Regions from separate parts of the Streptomyces sp. NPDC003035 genome, predicted to be linked through region 2. Evidence: predicted binding sites of a transcription regulator. Region 2 holds the regulator's gene; the other holds the start of a gene.
What was found. The regulator HrcA, encoded in region 2, represses chaperone genes, less so after heat shock. The targets are predictions, from matches to a motif close to TTNGCACTCNGNNNNNCNGAGTGCNAA.

Region 1: the regulator HrcA is predicted to act here: its motif matches at 1,348-1,374, upstream of groL (chaperonin GroEL).

What each region holds. Positions count from the first base shown of each region.
Region 1 is NZ_JBIAPJ010000005.1:516,271-525,568, forward strand. Features, by position in the region: gene groL (chaperonin GroEL) at 1-1,183, opposite strand, end outside; gene ACFYV5_RS19155 (cold-shock protein) at 1,564-1,767, opposite strand; gene ACFYV5_RS19160 (MoaD/ThiS family protein) at 2,171-2,449, opposite strand; gene thrC (threonine synthase) at 2,479-3,786, opposite strand; SAM riboswitch class I at 3,804-3,959, opposite strand; gene ACFYV5_RS19170 (glucosyl-3-phosphoglycerate synthase) at 4,081-5,034, shown strand; gene ACFYV5_RS19175 (hypothetical protein) at 5,091-6,902, shown strand; gene ACFYV5_RS19180 (trehalose-6-phosphate synthase) at 6,968-8,437, shown strand; gene otsB (trehalose-phosphatase) at 8,604-9,298, opposite strand, start outside.
Region 2 is NZ_JBIAPJ010000006.1:58,938-68,235, forward strand. Features, by position in the region: gene ACFYV5_RS20180 (tetratricopeptide repeat protein) at 39-1,256, opposite strand; gene ACFYV5_RS20185 (tetratricopeptide repeat protein) at 1,139-2,203, opposite strand; gene ACFYV5_RS20190 (ATP-binding protein) at 2,200-3,501, opposite strand; gene ACFYV5_RS20195 (hypothetical protein) at 3,567-3,941, shown strand; gene ACFYV5_RS20200 (16S rRNA (uracil(1498)-N(3))-methyltransferase) at 3,957-4,703, opposite strand; gene ACFYV5_RS20205 (nitronate monooxygenase) at 4,700-5,776, opposite strand; gene dnaJ (molecular chaperone DnaJ) at 6,117-7,256, opposite strand; gene hrcA (heat-inducible transcriptional repressor HrcA) at 7,257-8,276, opposite strand; gene ACFYV5_RS20220 (MBL fold metallo-hydrolase) at 8,440-9,165, shown strand; gene ACFYV5_RS20225 (DUF3097 domain-containing protein) at 9,176-9,298, shown strand, end outside.

The sequences.
Region 1 (9,298 bases), on a different contig from region 2:
CGATGCGGTGCTTGCGCTCCTTGAGCTCGACCTCGGTGGCGGCACCGGCCTTGATGACCGCAACACCGCCGGCGAGCTTCGCCAGGCGCTCCTGCAGCTTCTCGCGGTCGTAGTCGCTGTCCGAGTTCTCGATCTCGGCGCGGATCTGGTTGACGCGACCGGCGACCTGGTCGCTCTCACCGGAGCCGTCGACGATCGTGGTCTCGTCCTTGGTGATGACGACCTTGCGGGCGCGGCCCAGCAGGTCCAGGCCGGCGTTCTCGAGCTTGAGACCGACCTCCTCGGAGATGACCGTGCCGCCCGTGAGGATGGCGATGTCGTTCAGCATGGCCTTGCGGCGGTCGCCGAAGCCCGGGGCCTTGACCGCGACGGACTTGAAGGTGCCGCGGATCTTGTTGACGACCAGGGTCGACAGGGCCTCGCCCTCGACGTCCTCGGCGATGATCAGCAGCGGCTTGCCCGACTGCATGACCTTCTCCAGGAGCGGGAGCAGGTCCTTCACGGAGGAGATCTTGGAGTTGACGATCAGGATGTACGGGTCGTCCAGGGACGCCTCCATACGCTCCATGTCGGTGGCGAAGTACGCCGAGATGTAGCCCTTGTCGAAGCGCATACCCTCGGTGAGCTCCAGCTCCAGACCGAAGGTCTGGGACTCCTCGACGGTGATGACGCCTTCCTTGCCGACCTTGTCCATCGCCTCGGCGATGAGCTCGCCGATCTGGGTGTCGGCGGCGGAGATGGAGGCCGTGGAAGCGATCTGCTCCTTGGTCTCGACATCCTTGGCCTGCTCGAGCAGGGCGCCCGAGACGGCCTCGACGGCCTTCTCGATGCCGCGCTTGAGGGCCATCGGGTTGGCGCCGGCCGCCACGTTGCGCAGGCCCTCGCGGACGAGCGCCTGGGCGAGGACGGTCGCGGTGGTCGTACCGTCACCGGCGACGTCGTCCGTCTTCTTGGCGACTTCCTTGACCAGCTCGGCGCCGATCTTCTCGTACGGGTCCTCGAGCTCGATCTCCTTGGCGATGGACACACCATCGTTGGTGATCGTGGGGGCGCCCCACTTCTTCTCGAGGACGACGTTCCGGCCCTTGGGGCCAAGGGTGACCTTGACGGCGTCGGCGAGCTGGTTCATCCCGCGCTCGAGACCGCGCCGTGCCTCCTCGTCGAACGCGATGATCTTGGCCATGTGAAGTGGTCCTCCCGGACATGGGGTGGATAACGCTCCAGGACCGAACCGACGCCCGCGACGGACGGCCTGCGTGCCCGATGGTTCCTTGCCCCACCTGGCCGCGGGCCTCGTCTGCCCGATCCTCGTAAGCACTCTCACCTTCAGAGTGCTAACGCCAATGATTAGCACTCGACCCGGGAGAGTGCAAGGCCGTCCCGAAGGGACGTCGATGAGGGGTGGTGGTCGGGCGACGGGCGGGGGCAAGCGCCTCTCGGAGATCGGGCGCCCTCCGGCGAAGCCGTCGGCGAACGCACGAGGGGTCCGCATCCTGGTCAGGATGCGGACCCCTCGGCGATGAGAACGCGTGAGTGCGTACGTGGTGGCCGATCGCGCCGTGCTCAGACGGCGAGCTTGACCATGTCCGCCTGCGGACCCTTCTGGCCCTGCGAGATCTCGAACTCGACCCGCTGACCCTCTTCAAGGGTGCGGTAACCGTCCATCTGGATCGCGCTGTAGTGGACGAATACATCCGCACCACCGTCGACCGCGATGAAGCCGTAGCCCTTCTCCGCGTTGAACCACTTGACGGTGCCCTGAGCCATGCCTAACTCCCCTATTACTGGCCCTTGCGCGGGACCGCACTTCGCGGACCCGGGTCAGACCCTGCGCCGGAACGCGTCGACCGCGGCTGAATGTATCTGCCCAACTGCCCTCTGCAACAGGGCAATCGGGCGAGAATTCTGGGCGCGGCGTAAAGGAGAATTCAGGAGAATTCACTGAATTCCGGGGCAAGTCGGGCCCGGCAAAGTGCGCAGAAGGTACACAACACTCGAACACTTTGGCTGCATCTTGTCGCGCACGGACGCATTCTCATATGCGCCTGGCATGAGCAGCGAAGGGAAGCCGGGGGGCTTCCCCAACTCTACCGCGTTCAACCATGCAGAATTGCCCCCTCCGCTTCCCGAGCGGAGGGGGCAATTCGGTTACGGCGGGTCATGCGAGGGCTCAGCAGCCGCCGGCGACGGCGGGAATGATCGAGACGCCGGCGCCGTCCGGCGTCGCCGTCTCCAGGCCCTGCTCAAAACGGACGTCGTCGTCGTTGACGTACACGTTCACGAAGCGGCGCAGCTTGCCCTGGTCGTCCAGGACGCGGGCCGCGATGCCCGTGTGGTTCTTCTCCAGGTCGGCGATGACCTGGGAGAGGGTCGCGCCCTCGGCGACGACCTCGGCCTGGCCGCCCGTGTAGGTACGGAGGATGGTGGGGATGCGGACCTTGACGCTCATGGTGGTGCTGCCTTCCGTGACGAGGGTGGTCAGTGGGCCAGGCCGGCGTCGCGGAACGCGTCGAGGCTCGGGCGGATGGTGGCGGTCGCCTGGGAGGTCTCGGCCACCGCGTCCAGGGTCTTGAGGCCGTCGCCGGTGTTGAGCACGACCGTGGTCAGGCTCGGGTCGATGAGACCGGCCTCGACCAGCTTCTTCGTCACGCCGACCGTCACGCCGCCCGCCGTCTCGGCGAAGATGCCCTCGGTACGGGCCAGGATCTTGATCGCCTCGACGACCTGCTCGTCGTTCACGTCCTCCACCGCACCGCCCGTACGGCGCGCGATGTCCAGGACGTACGGGCCGTCGGCCGGGTTGCCGATCGCCAGGGACTTGGCGATGGTGTTCGGCTTCTGGGGCCGTACGACGTCGTGGCCGGCCTTGAAGGCCGCCGACACCGGGGAGCAGCCCTCAGCCTGGGCGCCGAAGATCTTGTACGGCTTGTCCTCGACGAGGCCCAGCTTGATGAGCTCCTGCAGACCCTTGTCGATCTTGGTGAGCTGCGAGCCGGAGGCGATCGGGATGACCAACTGATCGGGGATGACCCAGCCGAGCTGCTCGCAGATCTCGTACGCGAGCGTCTTCGAGCCCTCGCCATAGTACGGGCGCAGGTTGACGTTGACGAAGCCCCAGCCCTCGCCCAGCGGGTCGCCGATGAGCTCCGAGCAGAAGCGGTTGACGTCGTCGTAGTTGCCCTCGATGCCGACGAGCTCGCCGCCGTAGACGGCGGCCATGACGACCTTGCCCTGCTCCAGGTCGTGCGGGATGAACACGCAGGAGCGGAAGCCGGCGCGGGCGGCCGCGGCGCCGACGGCGCCGGCCAGGTTGCCGGTGGAGGAGCAGGAGAGCGTGGTGAAGCCGAAGGCGCGGGCGGCCTCCAGGGCCTGGGCGACGACGCGGTCCTTGAAGGAGTGCGTCGGGTTGCCGGAGTCGTCCTTGACGAAGAGCTTGCCCGGCTCGACGCCCAGCTCGCGGGCGAGGTTGTCGGCCTGGACGAGCTTGGTCCAGCCCGGGTTCAGGTTCGGCTTCTCGGCGACGTCGGCGGGGACGGGCAGCAGCGGGGCGTAGCGCCAGATGTTGGCGGGGCCGGCCTCGATCTGCTTGCGCAGCGCCTCGGGGTCACCGGTGGGGAGGTCGTACGCGACTTCGAGCGGGCCGAAACACAGCTCGCAGGCGAAGATGGGGCCGAGGGCGAAAACCTCGCCGCATTCCCGGCAGGAAAGCCCGGAAGCGGGACCGAGATCAACGGTCTTGACCGTCTCGGCGGGGGTTTCGGTGGTGGAAACAGTCTGTACAGCCATGGAGGCGAGGCCCTTTCTCCTCATCTTTCCCATGACGAACGTCGCCATGAGACGGATTTGGCACCTTCCCTAGCCGGGAGCCTCGCTGCGCAGTGCGACGACTGCGGACGAGACCGACTGGAGGGTTGCCGGGGCTTCAACGGGCCGTTTCCCTCTGCCCCTCTGGATGAGCGGTATTCGGTTGTGGAACGCGGGCGGTACCCCGACATGCATCGGGCGTCCGCGTTGTTCAAGACTGTAACCGAAGGCATGGGCGGGCGAGATGGTCGTCCGAACCGCGAGATGGAGATCACGTTGCTGGATGAGGTGGAGCGCTGGCTGGCCCGGCGGTCCTGGTCCGTGGCAGACCGTCCGGTGGAGCGGCTGCTGGCCGCCAAGCGGGGGACGACGGTCAGCGTGGTGCTGCCCGCGCTCGACGAGGAGGCGACGGTCGGCGACATCGTCTCCGTGATCCGCCGCGAGCTGATGTCCGAGGCGGTCCCGCTGGTCGACGAGCTCGTGGTGATCGACTCCGGTTCCACCGACCGTACGGCCGAGGTCGCGGCGGCGGCCGGGGCGCGGGTGGTGGCGCGGGACGAGATCCTTCCGCGGATACCGGCCGTGCCCGGCAAGGGCGAGGTGCTGTGGCGGTCACTGATGGTGACCGACGGTGACATCGTCTGCTTCGTCGACGCGGATCTGCGGGACTTCTCCGCGGACTTCGTCACCGGCATCGTCGGCCCTCTCCTCACCGACCCGGACGTCGACTTCGTGAAGGCGATGTACGACCGCCCGCTCGGCGACACCCCAGGTCAGGGGGGTCGGGTGACGGAGCTGGTGGCCCGGCCGCTGCTCAATCTGCACTGGCCGCAGCTGGCCGGTTTCGTGCAGCCGCTGGGCGGCGAGTACGCGGCGCGGCGCTCGCTGCTCGAGCGGCTGCCGTTCCCCGTCGGTTACGGAGTGGAGCTGGGCCTCCTCGTCGACGCGCTGCACACGGTCGGTCTCGACGCCCTCGCCCAGGTCGACGTCGGCGTCCGCAAGCACCGCCATCAGGACGGTCAGGCGCTCGGCCGGATGGCGGCGGCGATCTACCGCACGGCGCAGCTGCGGCTGTCCCGCGGGCATCTGGTGCGGCCGCGGCTGACGCAGTTCGAGCGGGACGAGAAGGACGGCGGCAGGGGCTTCGCGCCCCGGACGTACGCGGTGGACACCGAGGAGCGGCCGCCGATGGTCGAGATCACGGAGTACGCGCACCGGCGCGTGGCGTAACGCCGCGGAATGGCGCTTCTTGCCTAAATTTCCGTTTTATGTGGTTCACCTATCGAATGACTACCTTCCTGGCGGCGCTCGGTCTCGCCGCCGGCGCACTCGGCACGCTGTCCCTCGCCGCGGCCGGTCCGGCCGCGGCGGATGTGGTGGAGCCCTTCGGCAAGCGGTACGACGCGTCCCTGTACGGCGACTTCACCACCATCGGCAACACGGTCATGGCCTGCCCCACGTTCCCCGCCGACCTGGCCGCTCGCTGCGCGGTCGCCGCCGCGGGCCAGGGCGGCGACAACAACAACACCTTCGCCATGGAGCGCGTCAACACCGGCTCCATGGCCCACGGCTACGGATCGAGCACCGGTTACGTGAAGATCCCGGCGGGCGCCGAGGTCGCGTACGCCCGGCTCTTCTGGGGCGGCAACGACGGCACGTACAAGGGGCCGAGCGGCGCCCAGCTCAGACGCTGCGACATCTCCGGGCCCGATGTGGCGCCCTCCCCCGGCGACCACGCGACGACCGTGCCGCACATCCGGGTCGGCGCGGGGGCCGAGACAGCGGTCTCCATCGACTCCATGGTCACGGACCCGGCGGACACCGGCGGCCCGCACTACTACACGGGCGAGTCGGACGTCACGGCCGCCTTCGCGGGCCTGCGCGGCATCGACGCGCAGGTCGCGGTCGGCAACATCTGGGCGCCGAACGGCAAGGGCTGTGTGGCGGGCTGGTCCCTGACCGTCGTCTACGCGTTCCCCGGACCCGAGCCGACGCACGCGCCGGACCGCCGCCATGTGTCCATCTACGGCGGGCACGTGCTCCAGCGCTCCACCTCCCCCGCGACGACGATCACCGTCGACGGCTTCCACCGCACGGCGGGCACGGCGCGGGCGAGCGTGACGGCGTACGAGGGCGACTGGAACACGCCCGGGGACCAGTTCCTGGTCGACGGCAAGAACGTCACCGAGAGCCACACCGGCAACACCAAGAACTTCTTCGTCAGCGAGGACGACGGGGCCGTCTCCCCCAAGCTGGTCAACAACCTGAGCATCGACGCCAAGGCCTTCGACATCCCGGACGGGGCGATCCCGGTGGGCGCCCGGTCGGCGGAGCTGACCTTCACCACGACGGGCGACACCTACGTGCCCTCCGCCCTCGCCTTCTCCGTACCGGTGCCGGACCTGGAGGTCACCAAGACGGCGCACCCGCAGAAGGTGAAGCCGGGCGACACCCTCACGTACACGATCACGGCGAAGAACACCGGCCCGCTCGACCACCCGGGCGCCTCGCTCGCCGACGACCTGACCGGGACCCTGGACGACGCCGTCTACAACGGCGACGCGAAGGCGACGATCGGCAAGGTCACGTACGACGCGCCGAAGATCGGCTACGTCGGTGACATCCCGGCCGGCAAGGCGGCCACGATCACGTACTCCGTCACCGTCCGCGACCCGGTGCGCGGGGACGGGAAGCTGCTGAACGGCGTCGAGGCGGCCTCGCCGCGCTCGAACTGCGGGGACGGGAGCAAGGACCCGGCCTGCGCGGTGGCGCCGGTGATCGACGCGCCGAAACCGAAGCCGGACCCGAAGCCGGACCCGGACCCGAAGCCGGACCCGGATCCCACCCCGTCACCGACGCCGACGCCGACGGACCCGGTGGATCCCTCGCCGTCTCCGATTCCGACCGATACCACCGTCGAGCCGACACCGGTCACCAGCCCCCATGAGCCGCGCCCGGCCCCGCACGGCCCCGGCGGCTCGATGGCGGAGACCGGCGGCAACGGCGAGCGCCTCTGGCTGCTCGGCGGCCTCGCCCTCGCCCTGGCGGCGACGGGTGTGGTGGCGAAGGCGGCCCTGCGCGGCCGGCGCGAACTCTGAGGCGTGGATTCGCCACACTCGTATACGTACGTTTGAGCGTTTACGGGACGGGCTAGGTTCGCCACATGGCTTCTGTGCTCGTTGCCTCCAATCGGGGCCCTCTCTCGTACGCCCTCGCCGCCGACGGCACGCTCAGTGCCCGGCGCGGCGGGGGCGGTCTCGTCTCCGGTCTGTCCGCCGCCCTCGCCGAACAGCCGGAGGCGCTGTGGGTCTGCGCCGCGCTGTCGGACGGCGACCGGGAAGCCGTGCGCCGGGGCGTCTCGGAGCCCGGCGTGCGGATGCTGGCCCTCGACCCGGGGGTCTACGACGACGCGTACAACGGCATCGCGAACTCGGTGCTGTGGTTCCTCCACCACCACCTGTGGGACGTCCCCCGCGAGCCGGTCTTCGACGCGGAGTTCCGGCGCCGCTGGGAGTCGTACCGCGCCTACAACCGCTCCTTCGCGGAAGCGCTGGCGGAGCAGGCGGCCGAGGGCGCGGAGATCCTGGTCCAGGACTACCACCTGGCGCTGGTGCCGGGGCAGCTGCGCGAGCTCCGTCCCGACCTGCGGATCGCCCACTTCACGCACACGCCGTGGGCGTCGTCCGAATATCTGCGGATGCTCCCGGAGGACATCCGCGAGGAGCTGATGTGGGGGATGCTCGGCGCGGACGAGCTCGGCTTCCACACCTGGGGCTGGGCGGGGGCGTTCATCAACGGCGCGCAGATCGACAGTGCCGAGGGAACGGCGCAGGGCGCCTGGCCGAGCGGCGACCCCTGGCGCGGAGTGCACCACCGCCGGTGGGGCGGGCCCAAGCGCTCCACGCGCGTGCAGGCGTACCCCCTCGGCGTGGACGCGGACGAACTGCGGTCCCTGGCGCACCGACCGGAGGTGGACGAGCGGCTCGCGCAGCTGCGGGCCGAGGTCGGCGACCGGAAGACGATCGTGCGGGTGGACCGCACGGAGTTGTCCAAGAACGTGCTGCGCGGCCTGCTCGCCTACCGCGAGCTGCTGCGCGAGCGGCCCGAGTGGCACGACCGGGTCGTCCACCTGGCCTCGGCGTACCCCTCCCGCCAGGACCTCGCGGTCTACCGCGCGTACACGGCGGCGGTGGCGGAGTTGGCGGAGGAGATCAACGCCGAGTTCGGCACGGACGAGTGGCAGCCGGTGCTGCTGTCGGTGAAGGACGACTTCACGCGCTCCCTCGCGGCGTACCGGATGGCGGACGTGGCCCTGATCAACCCGGTCCGCGACGGGATGAACCTGGTGGCGAAGGAGATCCCGGTGGTGTCGGAGGAGGGCTGCGCGCTGGTCCTCTCGACGGGCGCGGGCGCGTACGACGAGCTGCGCGAGGACGCGCTGACGGTCAGCCCGTACGACGTGTCCGAGACGGCGCGTGCCCTGCACGAGGCCCTGACGATGCCCCCGGGCGAGCGAGCCGAGCGCACGAAGCGCCTGGCGGCTACGGCGACGGCGCTCCCGCCGCAGCAGTGGTTCCTGAAACAGCTGGAGGCGCTGCGGGACGCACCGGTCGACGGGCCTGGCACATCGTGACCATGGCGGCGCGCGCGCCGTCGGTCCCGGCATCGCGTCCGACCACACGGACGCGGACGCGTCCCGCGGCACGGCGGGCCCCGCAGGCCGGCGTGAAGCTCATGTGACCTTCACGCCGGGCCCGCTGGTACGCCGGTACGCCGGCCCAGGCGGTGCGGGCGGGCCCTCAGCGGGCCTCCCGTACCGCCTTCGCCAGTTCCGCCAGGAAGTCCACCACGGCCGCCGGGCCCGCCACCGCCAGGTCGGCCCGCTCGGCCAGTTCCGGGACCTCCGTGGAGCCGCTGCAGACCAGCAGGCCCGGGGTGCCGTTCGAGCGGAGCTTCTCCACCGCGGCGAAGGCCGGGAGGTCGCCCAGGTCGTCGCCCGCGTACAGGACGGAGGCGGCGCCCACCTCCCGTACGTACTCCCCCAGCGCCACGCCCTTGTCCATGCCCGGCGGGCGCAGCTCCAGGACCATGCGGCCCGGTTCGAGGACCAGGCCGTGCAGGGCGGCGAGCTCGGCGAGGGGGCCCTTGAGGGCCTCGAAGGCGGCCTGGGGGTCGGTGGAGCGGCGGGTGTGGACGGCGACCGCGCGGCCCTTCTCCTCGATCCAGGTGCCGGGCCAGGCTCCGACGCTGTCCAGGAAGCCGGGGAGTTCGGCGCGGACGGCGGCCACGCCCGGATGCACGGCGGAGGCCTGCACGGTGCCGGTGACCGCGTCCCAGCGCTCCGCGCCGTAGTGGCCGAGGACGACGAGGCGTTCCAGGCCGGGGACGCCGGCGAAACCGCCGTAGCGGACCGCGACGCCTGCCGGGCGGCCGGTCACCACCGCGACCGAGGCGACCTCGGGCGCGAGCGCGGCGAGCGCGGCGACGGCGCCGG
Region 2 (9,298 bases):
TCGGGAGGGGTAGGCCGGCCCCACCCGTCGAGCCCGCCCTACCTCCCGCGTCCCTCCGTGGGGGCGCGGCGATTGAGGGCCGAGCGGCTCACCCAGTACGTGATGACCACCGCCCAGAACAGCGGCGTACCCAGACCGCCGACCACCCCGGCGTCCGCCCTCCACAGCGCGAGGGTCACGACCGAGTGCAGGCCGAGCAGGCCGACGGCGGCCGCCATCGCGATGACCGGTTTGCAGCCGCGGGCCACCAGGAGCAGCGGGCGACGCAGCCGCGGCGGCACGCGCCGGGTGATCCACAGCGCCCAGCCGGCCCAGCCGCCGACGAGGACGGCCGCGCCGATCAGGTACGGGACGAGTGCCTCACCGCCCGACGCCCCGGTACGCACCGGCGCCGAGCCGAGGGCGGCCGCGACGAAGCCGAGGAGGGCCACCCAGCGGGCGCCCGCGGCGGTGCCCCAGGCCATGGTCTCCAGGTTGTAGCGGGCCTGCCGGTCGTTCAGGTCGAGGGCGGCGGACTCGACGAAACCCTCGGCGGCCTTCGTCCACGCCCCGGGCCGGAACCAGCGGCGGCGCAGGTGCAGCAGGGAGAGGTTGTTGTGGGCCTCGCTGCTCTGCGGGTCGAGCCGCAGGGCCGTCTCGTAGGCCTGCTTGGCGACGCGGTGGTCTCCGTTGCGCTGGGCGGTGAGCCCGACGAGGAAGTGCGCGTCGCTCTCCTCGGGGGCGAGGGCCACGGCGGTACGGGCCGCCTCGTACGCCTCGCGCCGGCGCTCGACGCGGACGGACCGGTCGAGGACGGTGCCGAGGGCGTAGTGGCTGCCCCAGTAGTTCGGGGCGAGCTCGACGGAGTACCGGGCGGACAGCTCGGCTTCCTCGTACCGCTTCAGCGCCAGCAGGATGTGCGTACGCATCAGCCAGCCCGGCAGCGAGTCCGGTTCGGCGAGCAGGGCCGTCTCGACGGAGTCGAAGGCCTCCCGCTCCCGGCCGAGGCGGTGCTGGCAGCGGGCCAGCAGGACCAGCGCGGTGGCGTCGTGCGGGTCGGTCGCCAGGTGCTCGGCGGCGAGGGCGGCGGCCTGCTCGTAGCGTCCGACGTCGAAGAGCGCGTCGGCCCTGTCCAAGGTGGTGTTGCCCGGATGGCTCATCAGACTTTGTCCCGATCGTGCGTGATGCTGAGCAGGTTGGGCACGAGTCCCAGCCAGAACAGGACCTGGGGGATCGTGCGGTCGGCCCAGGGCACGAGCACGATCAGCAGCGCGCACAGCGTGGCGAGGGTGGCCTGCCCGAGGACCACCCGGGGCCAGAACAGCCGCCGCACGAGGGCGCGTACGGTCAGCTGCGCGCCGGTACGCATCCGCAGATAGCGGCGCCACGCGCCGAATCCCCACACCGCCGCCATCAGGCACAGGGCCCAGAGCCGGGTGCCGAGGTGGATCGGGAGCTCCTTCGGCTCCTCGCCGTCGGTCGGGAAGATGTCGGCGGTGACGGCGGCGATGGCGAGGCAGAGCAGGGCGAGCCACCGGGTGCCGCGCAGCATGCGGTAGACGGCCTTGTCGAGGTCCCTGCGCAGCGCGGGGGCGTCGGGGCTGGTGGCGAGGCCGCTCGCGTAGAGGTCGGCGGCCTGGGCGGCGGACGTGCCGGGTTTGCGGGCCTCCCGCTCGGTGACCTCGGTGACGGCGAGGCTGTCGGTCGGGTCGATGCGCAGGATCTGCTGGATGGATTCCCGTACCAGGTCGAAGCGCTCGTTGAACGCGGCGACCTTGTACATGGTGTGCCACGTGTCGACCACGTCGGGACCGAGCCGTACCGCCTCCATGGCCTCCTGGAGCGCCTCCTCCTTCGTGCCTATGAAGATCAGCATCTCGGCGCGCTGGGTGCGCGGCCCCCAGCGGTGCGGCGCGAGGCGGATCGCCTCGCGCTGGGCGTGGTCGGCCTCCGGCAGCCGGCGCAGCCTGCGCAGGGCGAATCCGCGCATGAAGAACCCGTCGGCGAGCTCAGGTTCGAGCTTCAGCGCTTCGTCGGCCGCGTCGAGCGCCTCCTCGTACCGCTTGAGACCGCAGAGGCACCGGGCGCGCGTGGCCCACGCCTCGTGGTCGTCGGGTGCCTCGGCGAGCCGCCGGTCGACGAGGGCCAGGCCCTCCTCGTACCGCTCCATGGCGTAGAGCGCGTCGGCCTGTTCGACCCGCGGGTCCAGAGGTGTCGCGCTCACAGCTTGCGCTTCTTCTTCAGGTAGGCGACCAGGTCGTCGTACATGCCGCCGTCGTTGGCGAACATCGCCACGTTGCGGGCGGAGGCGAACCAGGACTCGCTGGACGGCTTGATCTGCTTCGCCGCGCCCAGCAGATCCTTCATGTTGATCATGCGTACGGTGCCGGTGCGGGCGGAGTCGAGGAGCGCGGACTCGGCGGCGGTCTCGCAGACGTGGGCGAGGTCGGCGCCCGAGAAGTCCTCGGTGGCCTTGACCAGTTTGCCCAGGTCGACGGACTCGATGGGGCGCTCGCGCAGGTGGTAGCGGAGGATCGCCTCGCGCGCCGGGGCGTCGGGCGGCAGCACGAGCAGGGTGCGGTCGAGACGGCCGGGGCGGCGCAGCGCGAGGTCGACGTCCCAGGGCACGTTGGTGGCGGCGAGGACGAAGACGCCTTCGTTCTCCGCGCCGTTGATGCCGTCGAGCTCGGTGAGGAGCTGGTTGACGACGTTGCGCAGTCCGCTGTGGTGCGTACGGGAGCGCTTGGCGCCGAGCGCGTCGAGCTCGTCGAGGAAGACGACGCAGGGGGCCTGGGCGCGGGCGGTCTCGAAGATGTCGTGGACGTTCTTCTCGGACGTGCCGATGTACATGTCGAGGATGTCGGAGAGCGAGATCGACATGAAGCTCGCGCCGAGCTCACCCGCGACGGCGCGGGCGATGAACGTCTTGCCGCAGCCGGGCGGACCGTAGAGGAGGAGTCCGCCGCGCAGGGACTTGCCGTACAGCTTGCGCAGTTCGGGGTTGCGCATGGGGGCGAGGAAGGCGGCCTCCAGGCGGTCCTTGACCTCCTGCATGCCGCCGACGTCGTCGAGGCGTACGGATCCGGGGGCGTCGATGTCCCAGGCGGACACGTCACCGGCGTCGCCGCTGCCGTCGGAGGTGAGGGGCTGCTCGGTCTCGCCGGACACGAACCGGGGCCCGACGAGGTCCCCGACCTCCTGCTCGGCGGCGGCCCAATCGAAGCGGGGGGTGTCGGGGGTCTCCGGGGCGGGGGCGGCGGGGGCCTCCGAGGACTCCGGGGCGGGCGCTTCGGCGGGTGTCTCCTTCGGCACCGCGGGCATGCCCATCGCGCGGGCCATCAGGGCGCGGGCGGCGGCGTCGCCGGGCGCGTGCTGGAGCGCGACGGCCGCCTCGGCGACGGCCTGGTCGCCGAAGCCCTCGGCGAGGAGCAGTTCGGCGAAGTGGAGCCGCAGGGGCACGTCTTCGGGCGCGGCGGCGACCGCGGCGCGCAGACTACGGATCAGGGGAGACTCGTCGGACATGCGAGCAGCCTAGGGAGGCCCCCCGGGCGCTGGTCCACCGGGTTCCCGAAGATTACGGTGGGCGGATGCGACGAAAGGGCGTGCTGCGCAAGCTGGTGGTGGACGACACCGTCTGGCTCTGGGGCCGACGGCACCGGCACCCGGAGTGCCGCGAGATCCTCTCCCTGCGCCGCGCCGACACCCCGCACGCCCAACTCCGCCTGGTCTTCCGCTCAGGCGAGGGCCGCGCGGTGGCCGGCTTCCCCCTGGGCGAGGGCGAGATCATCGGCGGCGGGGGCCACTGGCTCAACCTCAACGAGCCCGGGGTGGTGCGCCGCTTCCTCGACGAGGCCGTGGCGCGCGGCCTGCTTCCGGTGGCGAACGGGGTGACGGAGGAGGACGGCTGGCCGCTCTTCGACGCGATCGTGGCCGACCGGGCGCCTCAGGAGGACGACCGCTAGGGCCTTGGGGGGTGGCTAGGACCAGCGGCCCGTGCGGCCCAGCAGCAGTGCGGTGGCCGCCGTACCGGCCGTGGAGGTACGGAGCACGCTGTGGCCGAGACGGTACGGCTTCGCGCCCGCCGACTCGAAAGCCGCCAACTCCTCCGGCGACACGCCCCCTTCGGGCCCGACGACCAGCACGATCTCGCCCTCGGCGGGGAGTTCGGCGTCGGCGAGCGCGCCACTGGGATGGTCCCGGTCCTCGTGCAGGACGACGGCCAGGTCGGCGCCCGCCAGGAGCGCCGTCACCTGCTTGGTGGTCATCGCGTCCGCGACCTCGGGGAAACGGGTACGGCGCGACTGCTTGCCGGCCTCGCGCGCGGTCGCCCGCCACTTGGCGAGGGCCTTCAGACCGCGGTCACCCTTCCACTGGGTGATGCAGCGGGACGCGGCCCACGGCACGATCGCGTCGACGCCCGTCTCCGTCATGATCTCGACGGCGAGTTCGCCCCGGTCGCCCTTGGGCAGTGCCTGGACGACGGTGATACGGGGCGCGGGCTCCGGGTCCTCGTGCACCGCGGTGACGTCGGCGGTCAGCTGGTCCTTGCCCTCGGCTGCGGTCACCACACACTCCGCCCAGGCACCCCGCCCGTCCGTGAGGACGAGCTCCTCCCCCGCGCGCAGCCGCTTCACGGAGACGGCGTGGCGGCCCTCGGGACCGTCGAGGAGGAAGGTGCCGGGGCCGCCGGGGACGGCCTCGACGACGAAGACGGGTGCGGTCATGAGGCGCTCCTGTGGGCCTGCGCGGTGAGTGCGGTGTCGAGTTCGGCGGCCAGCACCTCGACCAGTTGTCCCGCCGGGAGTTCGCGGGCCAGCCGGTGGCCCTGGCCGGCCCACAGGGCCATGCCCTGGGCGTCCCCGGCGGTGGCGGCGGCCTTGCGCAGGGGGGCGGTGAGGTGGTGGACCTCGGGGTAGGCGGCGGGGGCGTACGGCCCGTGCTCGCGCATGAAGCGGTTGACGAGCCCGCGCGCCGGGCGCCCGGAGAAGGCCCGGGTGAGCTCGGTGCGGACGAAGAGGGGGTCGGTCATGGCCCGCTTGTGCAGGGCGTGCGCGCCCGATTCGGGGCAGACGAGGAACGCGGTGCCGAGCTGGGCGGCGTCGGCCCCGGCGGCCAGGACGGCGGCGATCTGCGCCCCGCGCATGATCCCGCCGGTCGCGACGATCGGCAGCTGCACGGCCTCCCGGACCTGCGTGACGAGCGTCAGGAGCCCGGTCCCGGCGAGGGCGGCGTCCGGGTCGTCGCGGTGCGTGCCCTGGTGCCCGCCGGCCTCGACGCCCTGCACACAGACGGCGTCTGCCCCGGCGCGCTGCGCGGCCTGGGCCTCCTCGAACGAGGTGACGGTGACGATCGTGAACGTACCGGCGCGGGCGAACGCGTCGAAGGTGTCGCGGCCGGGGCAGCCGAAGGTGAAGGAGACGACGGGGACCGGGTCCTCCAGGAGGATCGCGAGCTTGGCGTCGTAGCCGTCGTCCCGCCCGCTGTCGGCGTCGCCGAGCTGCGTCTCGTACCAGGTGGCCTCACCGGCGAGCTGGTGCCGGTACACCTCGATGGCGGCGGGGTCGGTGGGCTGTCCGCTCTGCGGCATGAAGAGGTTGACGCCGAAGGGCTGCCCGGTCAGCCCGCGCACCTGCTTGATCTCCTGGTACAGCCCGCCGGCGGTCTTGTACCCCCCGGCGAGGAACCCGAGCCCGCCGGCCTCGCAGACGGCACCGACGAGCTGCGGAGAGGATGCGCCACCCGCCATGGGGGCCTGCACGATCGGGTAACGGGAGAGATCGCTCAGTGCGGTGGACATGCGGGCATCGTTTCATGACGTGGGTCGGGGACCGAATCGATGGTTCCGGTGGTACGGGGAAGGGGCGGCCCCCGCGATGACGCGGGCGCCGCCCCTTCCGTACCGTCGCCTACCGGCTGTCGAACGCGTCGCGCCTACCGGCCGTTGAACGCGTCCTTCAGGCGCGAGAACAGCCCCTGCTGCCCCGGCTGACTGTGCTGACCCGGGGACCGACCCCCGGACCCCCAGCAGTCACGCCTACCGCCCGTTGAACGCGTCCTTCAGGCGCGAGAACAGCCCCTGCTGCCCCGGCTGACTGTGCTGACCCGGGGGCCGACCCCCGGACCCCCAGCAGCCCCGCCTACCGCCCGTTGAACGCATCCTTCAGCCGCGAGAACAGCCCCTGCTGCCCCGGCTGGAACTGGCCCGTCGGCCGCTCCTCGCCGCGCAGCTTCGCCAGTTCGCGCAGCAGCCGCTCCTGCTCCGGGTCCAGCTTCGACGGGGTCATGACCTCGACGTGCACGATCAGGTCGCCGCGACCTCCGCCGCGCAGGTGCGTGATGCCGCGCCCGTGCAGCGGGATCGACTGGCCGGACTGCGTGCCCGGCCGGATGTCGACCTCCTCCATGCCGTCGAGCGTCTGCAGCGGCACCTTCGTGCCGAGTGCGCCCGCCGTCATGGGGATGGTGACCGTGCAGTGCAGGTCGTCGCCCCGTCGCTGGAAGGTCTCGTGCGGGACCTCGTGGATCTCGACGTACAGGTCACCGGCGGGGCCGCCGCCGGGGCCGACCTCACCCTCGCCGGCCAGCTGGATACGGGTGCCGTTGTCGACACCGGCCGGGATCTTCACGGTCAGCGTCCGGCGCGACCGCACCCGCCCGTCGCCCGCGCACTCCGGGCACGGGGTCGGGACGACCGTGCCGAAGCCCTGGCACTGGGGGCAGGGGCGGGAGGTCATGACCTGGCCCAGGAAGGACCGGGTGACCTGCGAGACCTCGCCGCGGCCGCGGCACATGTCACAGGTCTGCGCGGAGGTGCCGGGCGCGGCGCCCTCGCCCGAACACGTCGTACAGACGACGGCCGTGTCGACCTGGATGTCCTTGGTCGTGCCGAAGGCGGCCTCGTTGAGGTCGATCTCCAGCCGGATCATGGCGTCCTGGCCGCGGCGGGTGCGCGAGCGCGGCCCGCGCTGCGACGCCGTACCGAAGAACGCGTCCATGATGTCCGAGAAGTTCCCGAAGCCGCCCTGGCCGAAGCCACCGGCTCCGCCGCCACCGCCGGACGCGGACAGCGGGTCGCCGCCGAGGTCGTAGACCTGCTTCTTCTGCGGGTCCGACAACACCTCGTAGGCGGCGTTGATCTCCTTGAAGCGCTCCTGCGTCTTCGGATCGGGATTCACATCCGGGTGCAGCTCGCGCGCGAGCCGCCGGAATGCCTTCTTGATCTCGTCCTGGGACGCGTCGCGGCGCACGCCGAGTACGGCGTAGTAGTCCGTGGCCACTTACGACTCCGCCAGGATCTGTCCGACGTAACGTGCCACTGCGCGTACCGCTCCCATCGTTCCGGGGTAGTCCATGCGGGTCGGTCCGACCACGCCGAGTTTGGCGACTGCCTCGTCGCCCGAACCGTAGCCGACCGCGACGACGGACGTGGAGGTGAGCCCTTCGTGGGCGTTCTCGTGCCCGATCCGTACGGTCATGCCCGAGTCCTTGGCCTCGCCGAGCAGCTTGAGGAGCACGACCTGCTCCTCCAATGCTTCAAGGACGGGCCTGATCGTGAGGGGGAAGTCATGTCCGAAGCGGGTGAGATTGGCGGTGCCGCCGATCATCAGCCGCTCCTCGTGCTCCTCCACCAGGGTTTCGAGCAGGGTCGCGAGCACCGTCGACACCGTGCCGCGGTCCTCCGTCTCCTCGAACGACTCCGGAAGATCTTGCACCAGCTGCGGCACGTCCGCGAAACGGCGGCCGACGACCCGGCTGTTGAGCCGGGCCCGCAGGTCCGCGAGCGAGGTCTCGCCGAACGGCGCGGGGCAGTCGATCATCCGCTGCTCGACCCGGCCCGTGTCCGTGATCAGCACGAGCATCAGGCGGGCGGGGGCGAGCGAGAGCAGCTCCACGTGCCGGACCGTCGAGCGGGTCAGCGACGGGTACTGCACGACGGCGACCTGCCGGGTCAGCTGCGCGAGCAGCCGGACCGTACGGCCGACGACGTCGTCGAGGTCGACCGCGCCGTCGAGGAAGTTGTGGATCGCGCGCCGCTCGGGCGTCGACAGCGGCTTGACGCCGGCGAGCCGGTCGACGAAGAGGCGGTAGCCCTTGTCGGTCGGGATGCGTCCGGCGCTGGTGTGGGGCTGGGCGATGTAGCCCTCGTCCTCCAGGACGGCCATGTCGTTGCGCACGGTGGCGGGCGAGACGCCGAGCTTGTGGCGCTCCGTGAGCGCCTTGGAGCCCACCGGCTCCTCCGTCCCGACATAGTCCTGGACGATGGCGCGCAGCACCTCGAGTCTGCGTTCGCTGAGCATCGCGCACACCTCCAGCTGTCGTATCGGCTTGCTTGGGTTGCTCCGCTTTTGGCACTCGCCCTGCCCGAGTGCCAGCAAACCCCAGGCCAGTGTACGGCGGCGGGCATCGCTCCTGGCAAGGAGGCCGCTTCGGAGGTCGCGTCGTAGCGGATAGCGTCGCGGTATGGATGTTGCGTGGGAAGAGTTCGGCTGGGAGCGGCTCGGGGACGGGGTGGGACGGCGCCGACTGCCCCATTGGGACGCCACGGTGGGCCTGGTGGTGGGCGAGAAGGCGGTGCTGCTCTACGACACGGGCTCCACGATCCGGGAGGGCGCCGAGCTGCGGGCTCAGGTCGAGGCGCTGACGGGCGGCCGGAGAGTGACGCACATCGCACTGAGCCACCCCCACTTCGATCATGTGCTGGGCACGGCGGCGTTCGCGGGTGCGGAGGTGTACGGAGCGGTGGGCGTCGACGCACTGCTGCGGCGGGAGGGGCAGGAGCTGTTCACGGACGCGGTACGCCAGGGGGTGGACCCGGAGGCCGCGGCGGAGGCGGTCGACGTCCTGGTGGCGCCCCACCACACGGTGTCGGGCGAGTGGACGCTGGACCTGGGCGGCCGCCAGGTGCTCCTCGCGAACGTGGGGCCGGGCCACACGAGCCATGACCTGGTGCTCCTCGTCCCGGCCGGCACGGAGGAGATCGTGTTCTGCGGCGACCTGGTCGAGGAGTCGGGCGAGCCGCAGGCGGGGCCGGACGCGGTGCCGTCGCGCTGGCCGGACGCCCTGGACCGGCTCCTCGGTCTGGGCGGGGAGGCCGCGGTGTACGTGCCGGGCCACGGCGCGGTCGTGGACGCGACATTCGTCCGCGCGCAGCGGGATGAACTGGCACGCCGCTTCGGAGTGTCATAACGTCCCCCAAATGCGCAGCTACAACCCGGACCTGACGCCCCCTTGGAAGCGCTCCGCGCCCGTGCCGGAGGTCCCGGCGGAGGCCGATCTCGTGGTCGAGGAGGTGTCGACGGGCTTCTGCGGGGCGGTGATC